3 regions of the Arthrobacter sp. NPDC092385 genome follow, and region 3 is predicted to be linked to each of the others. Evidence: predicted binding sites of a transcription regulator. Region 3 holds the regulator's gene; each other region holds the start of a gene.

Region 1 (7,701 bases), on a different contig from region 3:
AGGATCTCCTCGTCCTTGCGCGGCTCGAACTCCATCTCGCACGGGAACCAGTACTTCAGCTTGTCGGCCTCGGTCAGGTGCTTCCACAGGACGGTCGGGGGGAATGCGAACTGGAACTCCAGGCGCAGTACGGTGCCGCCGTCGTCGCTGGTGGTCTTGCTGACGATGGGCTCTACGGTCTCGGAAGTCACCCCCCAAGTCTAGGGGTGGGCGGCGGGCATCCTCTGGCCCGGTAAGCCTGCTTGGTGTTCACTTGACCCATGAGAGCCATCTGGAAGGGTGCGGTCGCGTTCGGCCTGGTCAACGTGCCGGTCAAGGTCTACAGCGCCACGGAGGACCACGACATCTCCCTGCACCAGGTGCACGACAGGGACGGCGGCCGCATCCGCTACCAGCGGCGCTGCGAGATCTGCGACGAGGTCGTGGATTTCAAGCACATCGACAAGGCGTACGACGACGGCGAGCACACGGTGGTCCTGACGGACGAGGACCTCTCATCCCTGCCGGTCGAGCGGAGCCGCGAGATCGAGGTGGTCGAGTTCGTACCGAGTGACCAGATCGACCCGATCATGTTCGACCGCGCCTACTTCCTCGAGCCCGACAGCACCTCGACCAAGGCCTACGTGCTGCTGCGGCGCACCCTCGAGGAGACGGACCGCACGGCGATCGTGCAGTTCTCCCTCCGCCAGAAGAGCCGCCTCGCCGCACTGCGCGTCCGCGGCGACGTCCTGATGCTCCAGACGCTGCTGTGGGACGACGAGGTGCGGGAGGCGTCGTTTCCCTCCCTCGAGGAGAAGGTGCGCATCTCCGCGAAGGAGAAGCAGATGTCCGCGGCACTCGTCGAATCCTTCTCCACCGACTTCGATCCGGAGAACTTCACCGACGACTACCAGGTCCAGCTGCGCACCCTGATCGACGCGAAGATCGAGCAGGGCGACACCATCGACACCGAGGCGACCTTCGGCGCGGACAAGGACGAGGACGACGGCGACAACGTGCTGGACCTCATGGAGGCACTGCGCCGCAGCGTGGAGAAGAACCGGGAGAAGAAGGCGGGCACCAAGAAGGCAGCCGCCACCTCCAAGCAGAAGGGCGCATGATGGGATTCTTCACCGACAGCCTCGGCCGCCAGACCGTCGCGCAGAAGCCGAACGCCCCGATCCTGGGGTGGGCACTGCTCGGGGCCGCCTCCTTCATGGCGCTCGAGCACAGGAACCGCGAGCGCCTGCGCCTCGCGAGCTCGGTGTGCCTGGCGGTCTGGGCGGCACTCGAGGTCATCTCGGGGCGGAGCGGTTTCCGGCGCAGCGCCGGGGCGCTGACGCTGTCCTGGCTCATGCGCAGGCGCTGACGCCCCTCCGCCCGGGGCCCTAGCGCTGCTCGAAGGCGTCCGGGACGCCGTCGTGGTCGGCGTCGATGCGCTCCAGCTCCTCGATCTCCCGGTACCGCTTGTTGCGGAGGCGGAGCACGACGGCGGCGGCGAGCGCCGCGATGAGGGAACCGCTGAGAATGGCCACCTTGGCGTGATCGTCCTCGGGCGTTCCCTGCCCGAAGCCGAGTTCGCTGATGAGCAGGCTCACGGTGAAGCCGACCCCCGCGAGGATCGCCACGCCGAGGATGTCGATCCAGGCCAGGTCCGGGTCGAGGCTCGCCCTCGTGGTCTTCGTGACGGCGAGGGTGGCCAGCAGGATCCCGAGGGGCTTGCCGAGAACGAGGGCCACCATGATGCCGATCGCGATCGGATCCGTCACCGCCCTGACGAGTCCTTCGAATCCGCCGATGGCGACACCTGCGGAGAAGAAGGCGAAGACCGGCACCGCGAATCCCGCCGACAGCGGCCGGATGGCGTGTTCGAGGGTGTCGGCCAGCCCGTCGGGAGTGACATCGTGCGCCTGCGTGGGCCCGTGGTCGTCCTCGACGCCGATCGGCGTGATCCCGACGTCGCCCGCAGCGGGCTTCGTGCCCTTGGGCAGCACGGGGATCGCGAAGCCGAGCAGCACCCCGGCGACCGTGGCATGGACCCCGGACTCGTGCACGAACGCCCACACCACGAACCCGAGGGGGAGGAGGATGACCCAGGGCGCCCAGGCGCGGCGCTGGAAGAAGGCGGGGAACCGCTGCGCCAGGAACGCGTAGAGCGCCAGCGGGATGATCGCGAACAGCAGGGGCGATACCTCGATGTCCTCCGAGTAGAAGAACGCGATGATGCTGATGGCCAGGAGGTCGTCGACGACGGCGAGCGTCAGCAGGAAGATGCGCAGCGCACTCGGCAGGTGGGATCCGACGACGGCGAGGACGGCCACGGCGAAGGCGATGTCCGTCGCGGTCGGGATGGCCCAGCCGCGCAGCGCCTCGGGTCCCGCGCCGAGGGTGATGGCCACGTAGACCAGCGCCGGCACGATGACCCCGCCGAGCGCAGCGGCGATCGGCACGATGGCGCGATCGAACTTCCGGAGGTCCCCCGCGACGAACTCACGCTTCAGTTCGAGACCCGCGAGGAAGAAGAAGATGGCGAGCAGCCCGTCCGCCGCCCACGCACCGACACTCAGTTCGAGGTGCCAGGGCTCGTAGCCGAACCGGAAGTCCCTCACCGCGAAGTAGGCGTCCGCCGCCGGGGAGTTGGCCAGGATGAGGGCCAGGACGGTGGCGACCAGGAGAAGCGCCCCGCCGACGGTCTCCTTGCGCAGGATGCTCGTGATGCGCAGGTGCTCGGGGTAGCTGCTGCGGGTGAAGACATGGCTGCCGGGTGGAGCCGGCGACGAGGATGCGGGAGTGGGATCGGGAGTCATGGAATTCCTTCGGTCGGGCGCGCTCATGGGAGCGCCGACCAGACTTCCCGGCTCACCAGAGCTTCCAGCCTAGCCTCCCCGGCGCCATCCCGCCCCTTCCCGTACCGGATCAGCAGCACGGAGAGTGGCTTGCGTGCTACCGCCGGCTACTCCAGGGGGAGGTTCTCCCGGCGCAGCAGCTTCGCGAGGTGCTCTGCGTTGCGGACGGCACCCGCGACCGCCTTGTGGGCGCCGTCCTCGTTGCCCACGACGGCGACTACGGCCACCTTGCCGGCCATGACGGGGCGCGCAGGCGTTGCAGCCGCTGACGGGAGTTCGGCGACGCTCGCCCGGACGATGGATGGCCGACGGTCCTCACCCTCCGAGGGCGCGGGGCAGGTCGGTGATCGAGGGCACCTCGGAATCGGGGGCCGTCATCGCGGGAGGATAGGGCGAGCCGTCCCGGTTCAGCCAGGCTGTCCGGAGCCCTGCCCGCGCAGCTCCGTCGATGTCCCAGGGGTGGACGGCGACGAGCACGACGTCGCCCGCCTCCCTGTGCAGGGCACCGAGGGCGTAGGCGTAGGACTCGGGCGCGGGCTTCCAGCGCGGCGCGTCCTCGACCGACAGGACGGCGAGGACCTGGTCCCGGACACCGGCCCGTTCCAGCAGTGCCTCGGCCGTCGCCGTCGCGCCGTTGGTCAGCACGGCGACACCGAAGCCCGCGGAAGCCAGGGCACGGATGCCCTCTCCGACATCCGGGTGCACGGCGAGCCCCTGCAGCGCCGACATGATGTGGGCGACCGCGTCGTCGAGGTCCCGGTTGAGGATCTGGCCCGCGAGGACCGCCCGCAACGCACCCTCGGCGACCTCCCGGAAGGCAGGGTTCTGCCCGACGGCGGCGAGCGCGAAACCATCCCGGAGCACCGAGGCGAACCAGAGCGCGGCCAGCTGCGGAGGCGCGCCGATCTCCTCGAAGTGCTGGGACAGGGGATCCAGGTCCGACAGGGTGCCGTTGACGTCGAACAGCACCACGGGCAGCGCCATTACTGGCGGTACCCCTCCACCTGGCCGATGGGACGGGCATCGGCATCGGCGGGATCCTCACCGGCATCGGCCTTCGCACGGCGCTGGCGGAGCAGGTCCCAGCACTGGTCGAGATCCTCCTCGACGCGCTTCAGCCGGGCCGCGTGATCCTGGTGCTCCGCGCCGGCTCCGGAGTCCTGGGGCTGGTCGCGGAGGTCGTGCTCCTCCTGTACGAGTGCCTGGATGCGCTGCAGGAGGTCCTGGTTGTCCATGGTGCGGTCCCTTCGTCGTTGCCGTGCGGGCATGAGCGGATGATCAGCATGCTTTCCTTCAGGCTACTGAGGCCACGGACCGATGACCAGCGCACGGCGGCGCGACGTGCGGCGCCTGAATTTGGCGCGGCGCCCGGATGGCCTAAGCTATGGGAGAACCAATTGCCTGTGTAGCTCAGTCTGGTAGAGCATCCGCTTCACACGCGGAAGGCCCGGGGATCGAGGCCCCGCGCAGGCACGAGGATCGGCTGGAGACAGCACAGCAGAAGGCCCGTACCGATTCGTCGGTACGGGCCTTCTGCTTCTGTGCGTTCGTTCAGGGCGAACATCTTCCCCTTAGCACTCGAAGGGTCCGAGTGCTAACATTTTTCGTAGTTGAGCGGAGGGCGCTCAACTCAGGAGAAGAACCACCACCCGGTGGCACATGCGAAGGAGTTGTTTCCCATGGCCATGAAATTCGATCCGTTCCGCGAGCTGGACCGCGTTGCCGGCGCCCTGCTGGAGAGCCGTCCCGGTCTCCGTCTCATGCCGATGGACCTCTACCGCGAGAAGGACCACTACATCCTCTCCGCGGACCTCCCGGGCATCGATCCCGGCTCGGTCGACATCGACGTCGACGGCCAGCTCCTCACCATCCGTGCCGAGCGCACGCTCCGCGGCGCCGAGGGCGTCAAGTGGCTGACCCGCGAACGTGAGAGCGGCTCGTTCCTGCGCCAGCTCAACCTGGGCCAGGGCATCGACACGGAGGGGATCTCGGCCCGCTACGAGAACGGGGTCCTCAACGTGATGATCCCCGTCAGTGAGCGCGCCAAGCCCCGCAAGATCGAGATCGTCAGCGGAGAATCCTCCGCTGCGGTCCAGTCGGCGACTGTCGAGGCCCCCGACGCCGGACGCCAGGGGGCCGTCGAGGCGTAGCCCCTCTTCGCCACCTCCAGGACCCCCGGGCTTCCGCCCGGGGGTCCTGCCGTCGAGGCACGCCTCCGCTCGTCTCCGCCCAGATTTTCCTTGCGGGCCGCCGGGCCGGGTGCGAAGGATGGAGCCATGGACTTCACACCGAGCAAGGCAATCGTCACCGGCTCCGACTCCGGCATCGGCCGGGCCACAGCCATCGCCCTCGCGGCAGCGGGCTGCGATGTCGGCGTCACCTGGCACTCCGACCAGGAGGGCGCGGAGGAGACCGCGCGCCTCGTGCGGGAGAAGGGCGTGCGCGCCGCCGTCGCACAGCTCGACACCACGGACGCGCCGGCGTGCGGCGACGTCGTCGACCAGCTCGCGAAGGAGCTCGGCGGGCTCGATGTCTTCGTCAACAACGCGGGCGTCAATGGCGGCACCATGTTCATGGAGACGGACTGGGACACCTGGCGCGGCACCATGGGCGCCAACCTCGACGGCGCCTTCGTCTGCCTGCAGCGCGCGGCCCGCCACATGATCGACGGCGGCAGGGGCGGGCGCATCATCGCCGTCACCAGCGTCCACCAGGAGCAGCCGCGCGTGGGATCGGCCGCCTACGACGCCTCCAAGCACGGTCTCGGGGGCCTCATCCGGACCATCGCCCTCGAACTCGCAGACCGCGGCATCACCGCGAATGCCGTCCTGCCCGGCGAGATCAACACCCCGATGAACGACTCCGAGGAGCAGGATCCGCACACCATGGACAGGCCCGGAATCCCGCTGGGCCGGCCGGGCGCCCCGGAGGAGATCGCCGACGTCGTCGCCTTCCTCGCCTCCGGTGCCTCCAGCTACGTCAACGGCGCCTCGTTCGTGGTCGACGGCGGCATGCTCCTCATGGGACCGCAGGCAGGCTCCCACCTCACCAGCGGGGACTGGCGCACCCTCTGACCCCGCAGGGACGCGACAACCTTCAGCGGGCGTTCATGCGGCGTTCAGGAGCCGTGGCTAGCGTGGGAAGCCCGGAACCTCCCGAAAGGCCCGCCATGGATACTCCCCTCACCCCGACCACCGATTCCCAGACGCAGGACTGGTCGGGCTTCAAGCGCGGCGAGCACGTCACCCTCCAGCACGTGGCCGGTGCACAGCTCCGCGGTGTCCTCGACATGAGGACCGACGACTCCTCCGTGGTGTGGATCCAGCTGCACGACGGCGGTGGCCGCCGCCTCGTGCACAGGGGCGACGGCTACCGCCTCCGCCGGGGGTAGGCCGTAGCCGCACCCGCCGGTCCACCCGCTGTCCACCTTGGGTTCACCATTTAGCCACCTGTAACGTTGCTCCGGTGAGAACCCGAGCCACCCTGTCACTGTCCCTCGCCGTCGCCCTCGGCCTGACCGCCTGCGGCTCCGACTACCCCCTCGGCGCTGAGCAGGAAGCCGCGGCGCAGCGCGGGGACACGAGCCTGCAGGGTGCCGTGACCGCCTCCGGGTCATCCGCGCAGGGACCGGCCATGGACGCCTGGCGCTCGGGGTTCGCAACCCTGTACCCGCGCGCACAGGTGCAGTATTCCCCCGACGGCTCGGGAGCGGGCCGCGGCGCCCTGCTCGCGGGAGCCGTGGGATTCGCCGGATCGGACGCGTATCTCAGCGACGAGGAGCTCGCCGAATCCACCGAGGCCTGCGGGCCGGGCGGCGCCTTCAACATCCCTGCCTACGTCTCGCCGATCAGCGTCGCCTTCAACCTGCCCGGCATCTCCCGGCTGGACCTCGACGCCGCCACCGTGGCGCGCATCTTCCGCGGTGAGATCACCACGTGGAACGATCCAGCCATCGCGGCGCAGAACGACGTCGACCTCCCCGCACTGCCGATCTCGGCAGTGAGCAGGTCCGACGACTCCGGCACCACCGAGAACTTCACGGACTACCTCCACGCCGTGGTCCCCGACATCTGGGCGGAGGAGCCCGACGGGACCTGGCCGTCGGAGCTCGAGAACGAGAACGCCAAGGGCAATGCGGGCGTGGTCAGCACGGTGGCCGGCACCGTGGGCGCGGTGACGTACGCCGACGACTCCGCCGTCGGTGATCCGCTCGGGCGCGTGGCCCTCAAGGTCGGCGAGGCCTACGTGCCGGTGAGTTCCGAGGCGGCCGCTGCCGCCGTCGACCTCGCGACCCGCGTCCCGGGCCGCGAGGACTACGACATCGCCCTGGATCTCGATCGGACCACCACCGAACCCGGCGTCTACCCGCTGGTCCTGGTGTCCTACCACGTGTACTGCGCGCGCTACGAGAACGAGGCGACGGCCGCCGTCGTGCGCGCCTTCGGCACCTACGCGGTCAGCGCGGAAGGACAGGCCGAAGCCGCCGAAGCCGCGAAGAGCTCACCCATCTCGCCGGAGCTCTCCCGGCAGGCCACCGACGCGATCGGAACGATCGCCGTGGGCGACATCCCCTAGGACACCGGCCAAAGAGGACGAGGCGGACCCTGAAGGGGTCCGCCTCGTCCTGTGGGCCGCGCGTCAGCTGATGCGGGGGCCACCCGAATCGGGGTCGTTCGTCGATGCATCGGGCAGTGTGCTGTTGGCCGGGGCGGCGTCGGACGTGCCGCCGGTCGGCGGGGCATCGACGTTGCCGCGCCAGGCGCCGGTCTCCCCTCCGCTCTTCTCGATGAACTCCTTGAACCTCTTGAGGTCGCCCTTCACCTGGGCGGCGTCCGCGTTCACGACGGCGCCGATCTTCTCGGTGAACGTCTCCGGG
Region 2 (7,701 bases), on a different contig from region 3:
TCCGTGGTGAGGAACAGTCCGGCGATCGACGCTGCGTTCTGGAGAGCCGAACGGGTGACCTTCACGGGGTCGTTGACGCCTGCGGCGAGGAGGTCCTCGTACACGCCGGTAGCAGCGTTCAGGCCGTGGCCGGCGGGCAGGCCGCGGACCTTGTCGACGACGACGCCGGGCTCGAGGCCGGCGTTGAACGCGATCTGCTTGAGCGGTGCGTCGATGGCGACGCGGACGATGTTCGCGCCCGTTGCCTCGTCACCCGTGAGCTCGAGGTTGGCGAAGGCCTTGGCGCCGGCCTGGATGAGGGCCACGCCACCACCGGCGACGATTCCCTCTTCGACGGCAGCCTTCGCGTTGCGGACGGCGTCCTCGATGCGGTGCTTGCGCTCCTTGAGCTCGACCTCCGTGGCGGCACCGGCCTTGATGACTGCAACACCGCCGGCCAGCTTGGCCAGGCGCTCCTGCAGCTTCTCGCGGTCGTAGTCCGAATCGGAGTTCTCGATCTCGGCGCGGATCTGGGCCACGCGACCGGCGATGGCGTCGGCGTCGCCGGCTCCTTCGACGATGGTGGTCTCGTCCTTGGTCACGACGACCTTGCGCGCGGTACCGAGCAGGTCGAGGGTAGCGGTCTCGAGCTTGAGGCCGACTTCCTCGGCGATGACCTGGCCACCCGTGAGGATGGCGATGTCGGCGAGCTGGGCCTTGCGGCGGTCACCGAAGCCCGGAGCCTTGACGGCGACGGACTTGAAGGTGCCACGGATCTTGTTGACCACGAGGGTCGCGAGGGCTTCGCCTTCGATGTCTTCGGCGATGATCAGCAGCGGCTTGCCGGACTGCATGACCTTCTCGAGGACGGCGACGAGGTCCTTCACGTTGCTGATCTTCGAGTTGACGATCAGGATGTAGGGATCCTCGAGGACCGTCTCCTGGCGCTCGGCGTCGGTGACGAAGTAGCCCGAGATGTAGCCCTTGTCGAAGCGCATACCCTCGGTGAGCTCGAGTTCGAGGCCGAAGGTGTTGGACTCCTCGACGGTGATGACGCCTTCCTTGCCCACCTTGTCGAGGGCCTCGGCGATCAGGTCACCGATCTGCTTGTCACCAGCGGAGATGGAAGCCGTGGCAGCGATCTGCTCCTTGGTCTCGATCTCCTTGGCCGATGCGAGCAGTTCATCGGTGACGGCCTTGACGGCCTTCTCGATGCCGCGCTTGAGGCTCAGGGGGTCAGCACCGGCCGCGACGTTGCGCAGGCCTTCCTTGACGAGGGCCTGGGCGAGCACGGTGGCGGTGGTGGTTCCGTCGCCTGCGACGTCGTCCGTCTTCTTGGCAACTTCCTTGACGAGCTCGGCGCCGATCTTCTCGAACGGGTCGTCGAGTTCGATCTCCTTGGCGATGGACACGCCGTCGTTCGTGATGGTGGGTGCGCCCCACTTCTTCTCGAGCACGACGTTGCGGCCACGGGGGCCGAGCGTTACCTTGACGGCGTCAGCGAGGATATTGAGACCCCGCTCGAGGCCGCGGCGGGCCTCTTCATCAAAAGAAATGATCTTGGCCATAACGGCTTAGGTCCTTTCGGGACGGTTGCATTTCAGCACATTAATGCTTGCCTGCGTGTGGTGCCCGCGACGGCCGGGCAGGGCCTGGACGATCTCTTTCACGTCCCGAGCTCCACCCCCACCACAGAGGTTTGCCTGCTTCACCCACCGCGCGCAGCTTTAGCAGTCTGCGCGCGCGAGTGCTAACTCAATAATTAGCACTCACACCCCGCGAGTGCAACCTGCTCGGGCTCCCCCGGGCTCGTACATCGCGTGGTCGTGCGGGAGCCACCGGCCCGCGTAGCGCAGATTCCGCGGAGGGCATAGGTTGGGCGGACAACGAGCCGAGGGAGGCACAGTGTCGACGTCAGCAACCGGTCCTGGCAACGGGGACTACGACGAGCAGGGCGGCGGGGAGGGTGCCTCCGGCGGCGCGTTCCATGAGCGCGATTCCGCATCAGGGCATCACGGCCCCGACGGCGGCCGGCCAGGAACTCCCGGCACCCGGGGTCTCGGCGGAGAACCCGCTCCGGCGGGTCCGGCCGCGGACCTGCCGAACGCGCCGGATCAGCACGAGCAGCGGCCGCCGGCGGGCCAGGACCCGTACGTGCCGGGACAGGATCCCCACACCGGGCGAATGCAGGGCGGGTATGGCCAGGATCCTGCCGGATCGGCCCCCGCCCCGCAGGGCGGGTACCAGCAGGGCGGGTACCAGCAGGGCGGGTACCAGCAGGCCGGGTACCAGCAGGGCGGGTACCAGCAGGGCGGGTACCCGCAGTCCGGCTACCAGCAGGCCGGGTACCAGCAGGGTGGGTACCAGCAGACCGGGTACCAGCAGGCCGGCTACAACCAGGGTCCTTTCAGACGGCCCTACGGACCGCAGAAGTCCCGGGTGATCGCCGGCGTCCTCGGAATCCTGCTCGGCTCCCTGGGGATCCACAGGTTCTACCTCGGGTTCACCACCATCGGAATCATCCAGATCCTGATGTCCACCGTGGGAGCTGCTTTCACCTTCGGGCTGAGCGCCGTCGCGGCCGGGATCTGGGGCCTCATCGAGGGCATCATGATCCTGGTGGGCTCCGAGCCGTTCCGGAAGGACGCGCAGGGCATCCCGCTCAAGGATTGAGGTCCACAGCGGGTGGAGCCGTTGGGCATCGCCCGCTGCGGGCGATGCCGAACGACGGCGTCACACACCGCCCCGCGGACCGTGCCCGTGATGGGAGGACAGCACTCGCGATGGTGCTGCAGGCCCGCAGGGCGCCCGGACCGGACGCGGAGGCTTCGCACCTCGGGCCGCACCGCCTCGGTTACTGGAACTCCGGCCCGAGGACCACCGAGATGTCCTGTGAGACGTCGGGGCTGTCGATGAGGTTCGTGATGCCGAGGTCCTCGGCCACGGCTTCGGCAGCGGCGCGCTGTGCCTCGCCGTTGTAGAAGACCACGGAGGCGTCCAGTGGGGTCCCGGCCCAGTTGCCCGGAAGCGCGGACGACCATCCGGCCGAGGCCAGGCGTCCTGCCGCCACGGACGCGAGGCCCGGGGCGCCGGTGCCATTGAGTACGTTGACGGTCTGTGTCCGGTCGAGATCGTCCGCCCGGTCGGTCGACGACGTCGCCTCCGCGTCCGCCGATTCGTCGTCGCCCGCCTCACCTGTTGCTTCGGACGTGGCCGTCGGAGCCGGTGACTCCGCCTCGTCCTGGGACGGACCGGCGCTCGACGCGATGTCCGACGGCGCCGCAGCGGATTCGCCCCCTCCCCCGGCAATGCCCAGGCGGGGAAGGATGAAGTAGGCGCCGAGGCCGATCAGGAGGGCGAGTGCGCCCACCGTGATCTTGAGCCCGAGGCCACTGGACCGTGCGGGGATGAGCCGCTCACGGTGGGTTCCCTGGCGCGCGGAAGACTCCGGGACCTTGTCGAATTCGTCCCGCGCGTAGTCAGTCATGGGTGAGGATGGTCCTTCGCTCGTCGGGTCTGGCGGGCAGTGCTAGATATCCGCGCCGAGCCGGCGGGCGGAGCGTGCCTTCTGGCGGGTGGACCTCAGGCGCCGCAGCCGTTTGACGAGCATGGGGTCATGCGCCAGGGCGGCTTCCGTGTCGATGAGCGCGTTGAGCAGCTGGTAGTAATGCGTGGCGGACATGTTGAACAGGTCGCGGATCGCCTGCTCCTTCGCGCCGGAATACTTCCACCACTCGCGTTCGAGGGCGAGCATGCGCTGCTCGCGGTCGCCCAGGCTCAGCTTCTCGTCCTGTCCGGAGGGAGCGTCCTGCGCATGCCGTTGGAGCTCGGCCATGTCCGCTACCGCCTTCCTTCAGCTGGCACAACTGTCACCCTATGGTAGTGGGGAATTACACCGCTGTCATTCGGGCGACCGCCGTGGAGACGCACGCGAGAATGGAAGCATGAGGCACGACGACGGCACGCTCTTCGACCTACCCGACAGCACGAGCAGCAGTGGCGGGACGGGCAGGACGGGCGCCGCGGTACCGCGTCCGGCGGGGCGGCAGTCCCCGAACGAGTCCGTGTTCCCCTTCGCAGCTCCTGCCGGCATCGAGGACCTGGTTCCCCCTGACTGGGCAGCAGCGCTCAAGCCGGTGCAGCCGGTCCTCCACCAGCTCGCCGCGTCGCTTGCGGCGGACCTCGACCAGGGGCTGCGGGTGCTGCCCGATGCGCCGCACATCCTCCGGGCGTTCACCACACCGCTGGAGCGCGTGCGGGTGGTCATCGTGGGCCAGGACCCGTACCCGACGATCGGACACGCCGTCGGCCTGAGCTTCGCCGTCGATCCTTCCACGCGGCCCATCCCGCGCAGCCTCGCGAACATCTACCGCGAGCTGGCCTCCGATACCGGCGTCGCGCCGCCCGTGACGGGAGACCTCTCCGGCTGGGCCGAGCAGGGCGTCCTCCTGCTCAACCGGGTCCTGACGGTCCGCGCCGGCGAAGCCGCCTCGCACCGCGGGCTCGGGTGGGAGCAGGTCACCGACGCGGCCATCCGGGCGCTGGTGGCACGGGGCGGTCCGCTCGTAGCCATCCTCTGGGGCAAGGACGCCCTCCGGCTCAAACCGCTGCTCGGCCGGACGCCCACCGTCGAATCCGTCCACCCCAGTCCGCTCTCGGCCTCCCGCGGATTCTTCGGGTCGCGGCCCTTCAGCCGTGCGAACGGACTCCTGGTGCAGCAGGGCGCCGAACCGATCGACTGGTCGCACACCGGCGGCAGGGCCGGCTGAGGCGCCTACCGCCGGCGGTTCCGTTGCCGCTCGTTGGAGCTGAGCTTCCTCGTGAACGGCCTGGCCAGGTTGTCTCCGAGCACGACGCCCGCGGCGATCGCCAGCACGACGGTCAGGGCGTTGAAGAGGCCGAGCGCGCCGCCGGACACCACCTCGGAGTCGATGGTGAGCATGTACATCGACCGGAAGATGGTGAGTCCGGGATAGAGGAACAGCACGGCGGGTACCGCGACGACGAGCTGCGGGGCGCCGAGCCGGAGGGCGACGACGCGCGAGAGGGCTCCGATCAGGATGGCTGCCAGGGCCGGGGCGAGCCGGTAGCCGACGCCCGCCGCCATCGCGCTGATGAGCAGCAGGTATCCGGCGACGGCGACGAGTGACGTCGGGATCACCAGTTTCACGTCCGTCTGTTCTGCGATGCAGATCATGGCGACGGCGATGAACACCAGCACCGCGACCGCCGGCCACGGGTACTGGCTCCCCGCCGATTCGAGGACCTGGAGCTCGGGAATCCCGAGGGCCGTCCCGGCGACGAGCGCGACGGCGATTCCTGCGACGAGGGCCGCGAAGACGAGCACCGCGGAGAGGAACCGTCCCGCCGCCGTGACCGGGAAGCCGTTGATCGCGTCCTGGGTCGCGGAGACGAGCCGCCCCGTCGGTAGGAGCAGGAGGATCCCTCCCACCACCACGAGTGCCGGGGCGATCGGGACCTGGAGCCACCAGAGCAGCATCGCGATCAGCGTGACGAGCGCCGAGGACGTGGCGACGGAGAAGAACTCGGGCACACGCCATTCGCCCAGCTTGCGGCCCACCAGGTCCACCAGGATGCAGCTGACGAACCCGATGAGCGATCCCAGCGCGGTGCCTCCGACGAAGGCCACGATGGCCGCCGAGAAGATGCCGAAGGCTGCCGTGACCATCCAGCGCGGGAAGGGCTTGGGCCGGTGGGTGATCTCGTCCAGGCGGTGGGCCGCCTCGGTCCGCGAGACGCCCCCGTCCGCGATATCGGACACGAGGCGGTGGATGGCCGTGAGTCCCGCGTAGTTGTTCGTCCAGGACCGGACCACGCGCAGGACCGTCGTCGGGGTCTGGTCCTTGGCGGAGTAGTTGATGACCACCGACTGGTTGGTGATGTCCACCTCGATGGAGTCGAGGCCGAAGGCCGCGGTGACCGCGATGATGCTGGTCTCCACCTCGAGGGCACCCGCGCCGTACCGGAACATGGTCTCGGCAAGGTTGAGTGCGAAGTCCAGGGCCTTCCGGGCGCTGGCATCAGGTCCTCCGACCTGGATCATCGGATTGGCGTAGGGGCTGCCCGCGAGCCGCTCCACGATGCTCATGGCCTGGGTGGGCGGGGCCTCGCCCTGCACGAGGCGACGGAGCATGGTCCGTGCCGCTGCGTTGGGACGGCTCGACGACGGCAGGCTCTGCGGCGTCGTGGGCAGAGCGTCGGCGGGCTTCGTGCCCGGTCTCGTGGCGGACTGCCGCTGGCGGCCCTGGCGCAGGGACTTCGGCTCGGACGTGGGTCGCCGGGCGGGCATCACCCCACCCCTCGGCGGCTTCCGGCCGCCCTTGCCGGTAGCGAGCCTGCTCTTCTCGTCGTCACTCGGATCGAAGGGCCTCTGGATGACGGGGAGCGCTTCGGCGACGGGCGATGGATTGGTGGTGGGCGAGCGGCCGTCCACGGCGTCGTCCCGGTTGCCGTCTGTCATGCGAGCACCTCGCAATCGTCCCTTCGAAAGTTCCGGCGGCCTGGAGAAGGCCTAGTAGAAAGGCTGCCGGTGACGGCGCCAGTGGATCTGGCGCGCCACGCGCTCACCCAGCGCATGCCAGACACGATACGTGCGCGGCCGGACGACGGCGTCGTAGCAGCCCGCGAAGTCCGTCACAGTCCTGGTGAAGCTCGTCTTGAACATCCCGAGCCCGTACTGCGGGTGCTCCTTGTCCTTCAGGCGGTCCGCCGGCGGCGTGCCGCAGAAGTCGTACTCGCGGGCGCCCAGGCGCTTCATGTCCAGGATCGCCTCCCACTGGACCAGGTGCGAATCGCCGTACTGGTTGCGCTTCGGGAGGGAACCGCCGTCCTTGTACGTCGCCTTCTGGCCGTACAGGATCACGAAGGCGCCCACGGACGGCTTGCCGTCCTCGTACACGAAGTAGAAGCGGCCCATCCCGGCGTCGACGAACTCCTGCCAGAACCCGCGGTAGTACTCGTACGGTCGGGGTACGGCGGAGAGCCGGCCCTGCTGCGCCTGACCGATCAGGGCGTACATGGTGCGGTAGGTCTCCTCGCCGGGCTCGACACGCTGCGCCTGGACGCCGTCGCGGAGGGCACGCCGTACGGCGTTGCGCCCACGGGAGGAGAGGTTCCTCAGGAGCTGGCCCTCGTCCGGCGTGAGATCGAGGATCGCCGTGCTGTCATTGGCCTGGATGTTGAAGGTCTTCACGAGGCCCGCCCCGGTGAAGAGGGCTCGCAGGTCCTCGGTATCGGGGAAGTCCGGCTCGATCTTCACGGCGAAGACGCGGCCCGGTCGGCGCCGGGCGTAGGCGACGACGGCCTCGACGAAGGGCGGCACGTCCTCGGGGGTCGCGGTGTCGGGTCCCTTGATCAGGTACCACAGCGCGCCGAGCGCCGGGATGGTGCGCTGGTAGGCGATCACGTAGCTCGTGTACTCGGCCGATTCGACCGCGAGGTGGATCGGCGTCCACCCCTGGCGCTGCTTCACGCGGCTGAAGGGACCGGACTGGAGCACGTTGCCGCCGAGCGGATTGGCCGGGACGAGCTCGTCCCAACGGCCCACCTCGTCGGCGGTGGCCGCGCGTGCCGTGAAGGGCGCCATTCTCAGTACCAGCTCTCGTGGGAACGCATGCGGTGGACCTTCAGGACGGCGCGCTCCCCGATCCGGAGCCATGCCCTGTGCTGCACCGGCCTGACGGGGAGGTCGAACGTGCCCAC
Region 3 (7,701 bases):
GGGGCACAGCACGATGTCGCCGAGGAGCCCGGCGGGCGTCACCCGACCCGGCGTGCCCGGGCGCAGCTCGTCCATCGGGAAGGAGAGCACGTCGGTGGGGCCGGGCTCGTCCATCCACTCGATGTGGAGCTTCTCCATCGCCGCCGTGTCCACCATGATGATCGACAGCTCGGCCTCGGGATGGACGAAGAGGGATTCGAGGAGGAAATTGACGAGACGGACGAGGGACTCCCCGTCGACCTCGTACCCCGACTCGTTGTTGACCTCGACGCTCATCGGGCTGCCACCGGCCTGACGGCGCGGGACTGGCCGGCGCGCTGCTCCTCGTCCCATGCGCTGTAGGCGGTCACGATATCGCCGACGAGCCGGTGGCGGACGACGTCGGTGGCGTCGAGCTCGCTGAAGTGGACGTCGTCGACGTCGCGGAGGATCTCGCTGACGACCCGCAGGCCGGAACTCGTGCCGCCGGGGAGGTCCACCTGCGTGATGTCTCCGGTCACCACCATCTTCGAGCCGAAGCCGAGGCGCGTGAGGAACATCTTCATCTGCTCGGGCGTGGTGTTCTGGGCCTCGTCGAGGATGATGAACGCATCGTTCAGGGTTCGTCCGCGCATGTACGCGAGCGGCGCGACCTCGATGGTGCCGGCTGCCATCAGGCGCGGGATGGAGTCCGGATCCATCATGTCGTGCAGGGCGTCGTAGAGCGGTCGCAGGTAGGGATCGATCTTGTCGTTGAGCGTGCCGGGGAGGAAGCCCAGCCGCTCTCCCGCCTCGACGGCGGGCCGCGTGAGGATGATCCGGTTGACCTCCTTCTGCTGCAGCGCCTGCACGGCCTTCGCCATCGCGAGGTAGGTCTTGCCGGTGCCCGCCGGGCCGATGCCGAACACGACGGTGTTGCGGTCGATCGCATCGACGTACGTGCTCTGGTTGAGCGTCTTGGGGCGGATGGTCTTGCCCCGCGAGGTGAGGATGTTGACGGACAGCACCTCCGAGGGCCTGGCTGCGCTCTGCGTCTTGAGCATCGTGACCAGTTGCTCGAGGACCTGGGGGGAGACGGTGGCGTTGTTGACGGCCATGGTCCGGATCTCGCCGATGAGCCGTTCGGTGCGCAGCACGTCCGCCGACGGTCCGGTGATGGTCAGTTCGTTACCCCTGGCCTGGAGGCCGACGCCGGGGAACGACTCCTCGATCAGGCGGAGGGCCTCGTCATTGGAGCCCAGCGCCTGCACCATCTGCGCCGTCGATTCGAAGACGAACGTCCTGGTGTCCAGTCCTGCCGCATTGATGCCTGTCGAAGATTCGCTCATAGCTCGGCCGTCCGGCCTCTGATCGCCCCTCAGTGGAGTAGTCGTCCTGATGATGTGCTGCTGGAGTCGCAGAAATGCCAATGCTACGCCATCCGTCTTTTGTCAACAGGAGCGGAGCGGCCTTGATTCCCGCCCCTGTGCTTTCCCCGACGGAGGATCGAGCAGCACTCGGGTTTCATCGCGAATCGGCAACGGCTTCGTATCGATCAGGTTTCAGTCCCCGCGTGCGCACCTTTTCCTGCAGCCGTGCCATCCTCCCTGTGCCAAGCTGAAACAGGTCCGGCGGGCTCGGGAGCCGCCTGCGGTGCGCGTCCTGGTCGACGCCCTCCTGTCGGAGCACGCGCCGGACCACGACGCATTCCACGACGCATTCCACGAATCGATCCGCGCACCGGCGCGCCTGACGGAAGGGGGCCGGCATGAACGAGCAGGACCCCCTGAAGAGGAGCCGCCTGGGCTTGCGCGGAATGCTCCTGGCCTCCGGCACGGTGCTCGTGGCCAGCAGCGTGTTCCTCGCCCCGAATGTCGGCCTGCCGCAGGGCAGCGCCCCCACGACCGCCCTTGCCGAGCCCCTCTCGGCCGCTGATGCCGGCGCGGAGGCCGGGCCGGCCGACGCCACGATCCAGGCCCAGGCGGCGGCGGACCCTGCCGACCCGCTCCTGCCGGTCTACTGGCTGGGCGACGTGGACGGGAGCGACAGGCTGTTCCGGGAATTCCTGGCGGCGCCTGACGAGACCACCGGCGACCCCATCGCCGATGCGGTGCAGCTCATGACGTCGGGGCGGCCACTGGATCCCGACTACCGCTCGCCCTGGCGGAAGGCATCGAGCGTACGGTCCTCGATCTCGACCAAGAACGTGATCACCCTCGACATCTCCTCCGACGCCTTCTCGGAGAAGCTCGGTGCGGACGACGCGCGGCTCGCCCTGCAGCAGCTCGTCTACACCGCGACGGCTGCGGCGTCGAACGCCGGCCTGATCCAGGGAGGCGAGGCGAGTTCCCTCGTCGTGCTCGTGGATGGAGCAGCGGACTACCGGGCCTTCGATTCCGTCGACCTCGGCGGCGAGTGGACCCGCGACACGTCGACTCTCGCTCCCGTGTGGATCATCGACCCCCAGGAGGGGGTCGAGGCGGAATCCGCCGGGCTGACCATCCACGGCCTCGGACCGGCCTCGGAGGACTCGCTCTCGTGGCGGATCGACCGCAGCACGGACGGCTCCGAGGGCGGCGACACCGCTCTCTTCAGGGACGGCACGGTGGACATCCTGCCCGAGGACGGCGCTCCCGGTGCCTATTCCTTCTCCGTGACGCTTCCCCCCGGACGGTACGACATCACGGTGTCCGCCCCCACCGGCAGCGGCAGGGCCGAGGACTCGAAGACGGTCGTCGTCGGGTAGCCACCCCGGAGCAGGGGAACCCGCTCGCGGGGCCTACCAGCGCCCGAGCAGGTGGTTCAGCAGGACCAGCGCCGCCGGGCCCGCCGAGGACGAGCGCAGCACGTGGGGTCCGAGCCGGGCCGCACGAGCGCCGACGGCCAGCAGCTTCTCGAGCTCCGCCCCGCTGATCCCACCTTCGGGCCCGACGACGACGGCGGTGGACGACGGGGCCTCGAGTGAACCGGCGGCACGGAGCGCCGACACCTGCTCGGCCAGGGAGGACCCGGCGTCCTCGTGCAGGACGACGACGCGGTCGACGGTCGCAGCAGCCCAGGCGGCCATCCGCGAGGTGTCCATCACGGCATGGACCTCGGGCACGAAGGATCGTCGGGACTGCTTCGAGGCAGCGCCCACGAGGGACACCCACTTCTGCCGACCCTTCTCCGCCCTGTCGCCGCGCCATCGGACGATGCTCCGTTCAGCGTGCCACGGCACCACGGCGTCGACGCCCAGCTCGGTCGCCGACTCCACGGCCTGCTCGTCGCGACCGCCCTTCGCCAGGGCCTGGACGAGCAGGAGCGTGTGGCGCGGCGCAGGGTCCTGGCCGGCCGTCTCCACCAGGACGTCCACGGTGCCCGTCCCCACCGCGGAGATCATCCCGCCGATCCGGTAGCCGGCGCCGTCGGAGACGTCGATGCGTTCCCCCGCGGCGAGGCGGCGCACGGTCGCCGCGTGGCGACCCTCGTCCCCGCCGAGGACGAAGACGCTGCCCGGGGACGCGGCACGGACGGCCTCACCGGGCCCGAAGAAGAGGGGTCGCGTCATGCTCAGCGGTTCCCGAGGCGCTCCCGCAGGCGTGCGAACACGCCGGAACCGCTGCTGGCCAGCTGGCCGTCCGTGTACTCCTCGTTCCGCAGTTCCGCGAGCCTGCGCAGGAGCTCCTCCTGCTGCTGGTCGACGTTGCGCGGCGTCTCCACGTTGAGGTGGACCCGCAGGTCTCCCCTGCCCTGGTTCCTGAGGTGCGTGACGCCCAGCCCGCGGAGGGTCAGGATCTCGCCGGACTGCGTGCCCGGCTTGATCACCAGCTCCTGGTCGCCGTCGTACGTGTCCAGGTGCACGCTGGTGCCCAGCGCGGCCGCCGTCATCGGGACGCTCAGCGTCACGTGCAGGTCGTCGCCGTCGCGCAGGAAGGTCGAATCGGTGGCGACGCGGATCTCCACGTAGAGATCGCCCTGGGGCCCGCCCGCGATGCCGGCCTCGCCCTGGCCCGCCAGCTGGATGCGCGTGCCGGTGTTGACGCCGGCGGGGACCTTGATGGTCAGCGTGCGGCGGGCGCGGATACGTCCCTCGCCGCTGCACTCGTGGCACGGGCTCGGGATGACGGTGCCGTACCCCTGGCAGGTGCCGCAGGGCGCGCTCGTCATGACCTGGCCGAGGATCGAACGCACGGCCCGCTGGACCTGGCCCGAACCGCCGCAGATGTCGCAGGTGCGGGGCGAGGTGCCGGGCTGGCAGCACGTGCCGTCGCAGGTGGGGCACACCTCCGCGGTGTCCACCTCGATCTTCTTGTTCGTGCCGAAGACGGCGTCCTTCAGGTCGATGCGCACGTTGATGAGCGCATCCTGCCCGCGGCGCGTCCGGGAAGGAGCGCCCGGCTGCTGGCCGCCTCCGCCGAAGAAGGTCTCGAAGATGTCCTGGAAGGCGAAGCCCGAGCCCGAGTAGCCCGAGCCGTAGCCGTTGTCGGTCCCGTTCTCGTTGCCCGTCGTGTCGTAGACCCGCCGCTTCTGGGGATCCGACAGGACCTCGTAGGCGTGACTGACGCGCTTGAACTCCTCCGACGCGTCGTCACCGGGGTTCACGTCCGGGTGGAGCTTCCGGGCGAGCTTGCGGTACGCCTTCTTGATTTCCTCCCCGGTCGCGCCCTGCGCCACACCGAGGACCTCATAGTGATTACTCACTCGTGCACATCACTTCCTGTTGGAGACTTCTGTCTTCTGCTCGCCGGCGGTGCCGGCGGGCGATACTGCGGCTGCCGTAGCCGGGCTACTCCTCGAGGATCCTCGAGAGATAGCGGGCGACGGCGCGCACCGCGGCCATGGTCGTCGGGTAGTCCATGCGGGTGGGACCGAGGATCCCGAGCTTCGCGCCGGCATCCGGACCGTAGCCGGTCGCCACGACGGAGGCTCCCGAGAGGCCTCCGTAGGGGTTCTCGCTCCCGATCCTCACCGAGATGCCCCGGGCGTCGTACTCCATCTCGGACAGCAGCCTCAGCATCACCACCTGCTCCTCGAGCGCCTCGAGGACGGGACCGATGCTCAGCGGGAAATCACCCGTGGACCTCGCGAGGTTGGCCGTCCCGGCCAGCAGGATCCGGTCGTCCCGTCCGAGTCCGGCAAGCTGCTCCAGCGCCTTCACGATGGTACCCCCGTGCGCCCTCAGTGCAGGAGGCAACTGGGACTGCGCGATCCCGAGCTCGGCCGGCAGCGCCGACAGCTTGACGCCGGACACGGCAGAGAGGATGCGCTGCTTGAGTTCGGCGAGCTCCGCCTCCTGGAGATCGCCATCGGTCCGCACGATGCGCTGCTGCACGGTGCCGTTGGTCGCGATCAGGACGACCAGGATCTGCTGGGGTGCGAGCAGCACGAATTCGATGTGCCGGACGGACGCACCACCGACGCGGGGGAACTGCACGACGGCGACCTGGTTGGTGAGCTGCGCCAGCAGCCGGACGGTCCGGTCCATGACGTCGTCGAGGTCCTCGGCACCCTCGAGGAGGGTCTGGATGGCCTTCTTCTCGGGGGCCGAGAGCGGCTTCACCTCGGAGATGCGGTCGACGAAGAGGCGGTAGCCCTTGTCCGTGGGGATCCGCCCGGAACTGGTGTGCGGGGCCGCGATGAGACCCTCCTCCTCGAGGACGGCCATGTCGTTGCGGATCGTGGCGGAAGAGACGCCGAGCTGGTGGCGGTCGACCAGCGCCTTGGATCCGACGGGCTCCCGCGAATGGACGTAGTCCTCGACGATGGCCCGGAGCACCTCCAGGCGTCGCGGTTCACTCATTCCTGTGCACCTCCGGATCTGTCCCGCACTCACGACCACGCTTCCAGGGTGGTCCCGGCCAGTTAGCACTCGACACACCCAAGTGCCAAGTCTAGTACGTCCGGAGCGATTGTTAGCATTGGGAACCCGGGCTGCGGCACACCGCCGAAGCCCTCGTGGGAAGGACAGGCCGGCATGGAGTACGGCTGGGGAGCACAGGATATTTCGGCTCCGAAGCGGGCCGTCCTGCCCGACGTACCCGTCGAGAAGGACATGGTCCTGGAGGACGTCCAGAGCGGTTTCGTCGGCGCGGTGGTCCGCGTCGAGAAGTCCGGCGGGCTGCATGTCATGGTGCTCGAGGACCGGCGCGGCAAGCACCGCACGTTTCGGCTCGGCCACGGATTCCTCCTCGACGGACAGCCCGTCCACGTCGTCGCGCCCGTCCTGCGCGCCGCTCCGGCGGCCACGCGGACGGCGTCGGGCTCGGTTCGGGTCGAGGGCGCCCGGGCGCGGACGGCGCGGGCCAGCAGGATCTGGGTCGAGGGCCGGCACGACGCCGAACTGGTGGAGAAGGTGTGGGGCGACGACCTCCGGCTCGAAGGCATCGTCGTCGAGCCGCTGCACGGCGTCGACGACCTCGAGGGAGCGGTGAGGGCGTTCGGGCCCGGGCCGCAGCGCAGGCTCGGGATCCTCGTGGACCACCTGCTGCCGGGGACCAAGGAATCCCGGATCGCGCAGCAGGCGATGACCGTCCCCGGAGCCCGCAGCCACGTCCTGATCGTCGGGCACCCCTATGTCGACGTCTGGCAGGCGGTGAAACCGGCCGCCCTCGGGCTCGACGCCTGGCCCGTGGTGCCGCGCCACCAGGACTGGAAGACGGGCATCCTCGCCGGGCTCGGGTGGCCGCATTCCGACCAGGCAGCCGTGGCCCACGGCTGGAAGCGGATCCTCGCCGGGGTGAGCACCTACGCCGACCTCGAGCCCTCGCTGCTCGGGAGGGTCGAGGAGGTCATCGACTTCCTGACCGCTCCCCCGGGCACCGCCTGAGCAGTCCGCTACTCGTTACCACGTATCCTTGGAGCACCTTCCGGGGAGAGTTCTCCGCCAGCCAGCAAAGGAATTTCGTTGTCCAATACCGCCGACCACCAGCACCACGGACGGGGCGAGTCGCAGCCGGTGTTCGAAGGCATCCCGGCACAAGCCCTTCCACTGACGGCATCCGAGGATCGCCAGTTCGCGACACTGGCCCACTTCGGCGGGATCCTGGGTTTCATCCCTTCCCTGCTGATCTTCCTCATCTTCAAGGACCGCGGCCCGTTCACGGCGCAGGAGTCCAGGGAGGCGCTGAACTTCACGCTTCCGCCCACGATCCTCGCCCTGGCGGCCTGGCTCCTGTCGCTCGTGCCGGAGATCGGTGGCATCTTCGCCGTCGTGAACGCGCTCATCTGGGTGACGCTCACGGTCTTCTCGGTCAATGCCGGCATCCAGGTCAATCGCGGACGCCCGTACCGTTACCCCGCGAACCTGCGCCTGATCCGCTAGCTCCAGCCAGGCCGTCCGGTTCCACGCCCGTCCGGTTCCACGCCCGTCCGGTTCCACGCCCGTCCGGTTCCACGCCCGTCCTCTTGCACGCCCGTCCTGTTCCACGCCTGGCGACGGTCGCCGACGCACCGCGGTCGCGTCCGGCCATACCCCCCGCTGGTAGCTCGGACCTCAGTCGGGCAGGAGCCTCCGCACCACGGCGTCCGCGAGCAGCCGGCCCTTGAACGTCAGGACCACGCGACCGGCGAAGGCCGCAGCCGGCTCGACGAGCCCGTCGGCGATCAGCCCGGCGACGGCCCGACGGCCCGACGTCGTCAGCACGTCCGTCGCGAGGCCCTCGCGCAGCCGCACCCGCAGCATCACGTCCTCGACGTATCGGTCCTCACCGGACAGTTCCTCGCGTCCGGCGGCGGGAGAGCGGCCCGCGCCGAGGGCGTCGG

What was found. The regulator HrcA, encoded in region 3, represses chaperone genes, less so after heat shock. The targets are predictions, from matches to a motif close to TTNGCACTCGNNNNNNNCGAGTGCNAA.
Region 1: ACIQCY_RS08215 (Hsp20/alpha crystallin family protein) is a predicted target of HrcA. The motif match lies at 4,397-4,423, and genes of this name have one in related genera.
Region 2: groL (chaperonin GroEL) is a predicted target of HrcA. The motif match lies at 1,707-1,733, and genes of this name have one in related genera.

The regions. Positions count from the first base shown of each region.
Region 1 covers NZ_JBIVQL010000005.1:100,755-108,455, forward strand. Annotated here, with positions in the region: gene ACIQCY_RS08180 (SRPBCC domain-containing protein) at 1-191, opposite strand, end outside; gene ACIQCY_RS08185 (Ku protein) at 261-1,100, shown strand; gene ACIQCY_RS08190 (hypothetical protein) at 1,097-1,348, shown strand; gene nhaA (Na+/H+ antiporter NhaA) at 1,368-2,786, opposite strand; gene ACIQCY_RS08200 (haloacid dehalogenase type II) at 3,141-3,809, opposite strand; gene ACIQCY_RS08205 (DUF2630 family protein) at 3,809-4,060, opposite strand; tRNA gene ACIQCY_RS08210 (tRNA-Val) at 4,225-4,298, shown strand; gene ACIQCY_RS08215 (Hsp20/alpha crystallin family protein) at 4,505-4,975, shown strand; gene ACIQCY_RS08220 (SDR family oxidoreductase) at 5,102-5,899, shown strand; gene ACIQCY_RS08225 (hypothetical protein) at 5,995-6,216, shown strand; gene pstS (phosphate ABC transporter substrate-binding protein PstS) at 6,291-7,400, shown strand; gene ACIQCY_RS08235 (SRPBCC family protein) at 7,464-7,701, opposite strand, start outside.
Region 2 covers NZ_JBIVQL010000003.1:29,827-37,527, reverse strand. Annotated here, with positions in the region: gene groL (chaperonin GroEL) at 1-1,547, opposite strand, end outside; gene ACIQCY_RS05225 (TM2 domain-containing protein) at 1,885-2,652, shown strand; gene ACIQCY_RS05220 (LytR C-terminal domain-containing protein) at 2,834-3,466, opposite strand; gene ACIQCY_RS05215 (DUF3263 domain-containing protein) at 3,509-3,814, opposite strand; gene ACIQCY_RS05210 (uracil-DNA glycosylase) at 3,924-4,748, shown strand; gene ACIQCY_RS05205 (threonine/serine exporter ThrE family protein) at 4,754-6,460, opposite strand; gene ACIQCY_RS05200 (lipid II:glycine glycyltransferase FemX) at 6,512-7,585, opposite strand; gene ACIQCY_RS05195 (lipid II:glycine glycyltransferase FemX) at 7,588-7,701, opposite strand, start outside.
Region 3 covers NZ_JBIVQL010000006.1:19,778-27,478, forward strand. Annotated here, with positions in the region: gene ybeY (rRNA maturation RNase YbeY) at 1-276, opposite strand, end outside; gene ACIQCY_RS09155 (PhoH family protein) at 273-1,307, opposite strand; gene ACIQCY_RS09160 (GerMN domain-containing protein) at 1,727-2,704, shown strand; gene ACIQCY_RS09165 (16S rRNA (uracil(1498)-N(3))-methyltransferase) at 2,738-3,508, opposite strand; gene dnaJ (molecular chaperone DnaJ) at 3,511-4,641, opposite strand; gene hrcA (heat-inducible transcriptional repressor HrcA) at 4,727-5,740, opposite strand; gene ACIQCY_RS09180 (DUF3097 family protein) at 5,915-6,766, shown strand; gene ACIQCY_RS09185 (DUF4870 domain-containing protein) at 6,845-7,261, shown strand; gene hemW (radical SAM family heme chaperone HemW) at 7,433-7,701, opposite strand, start outside.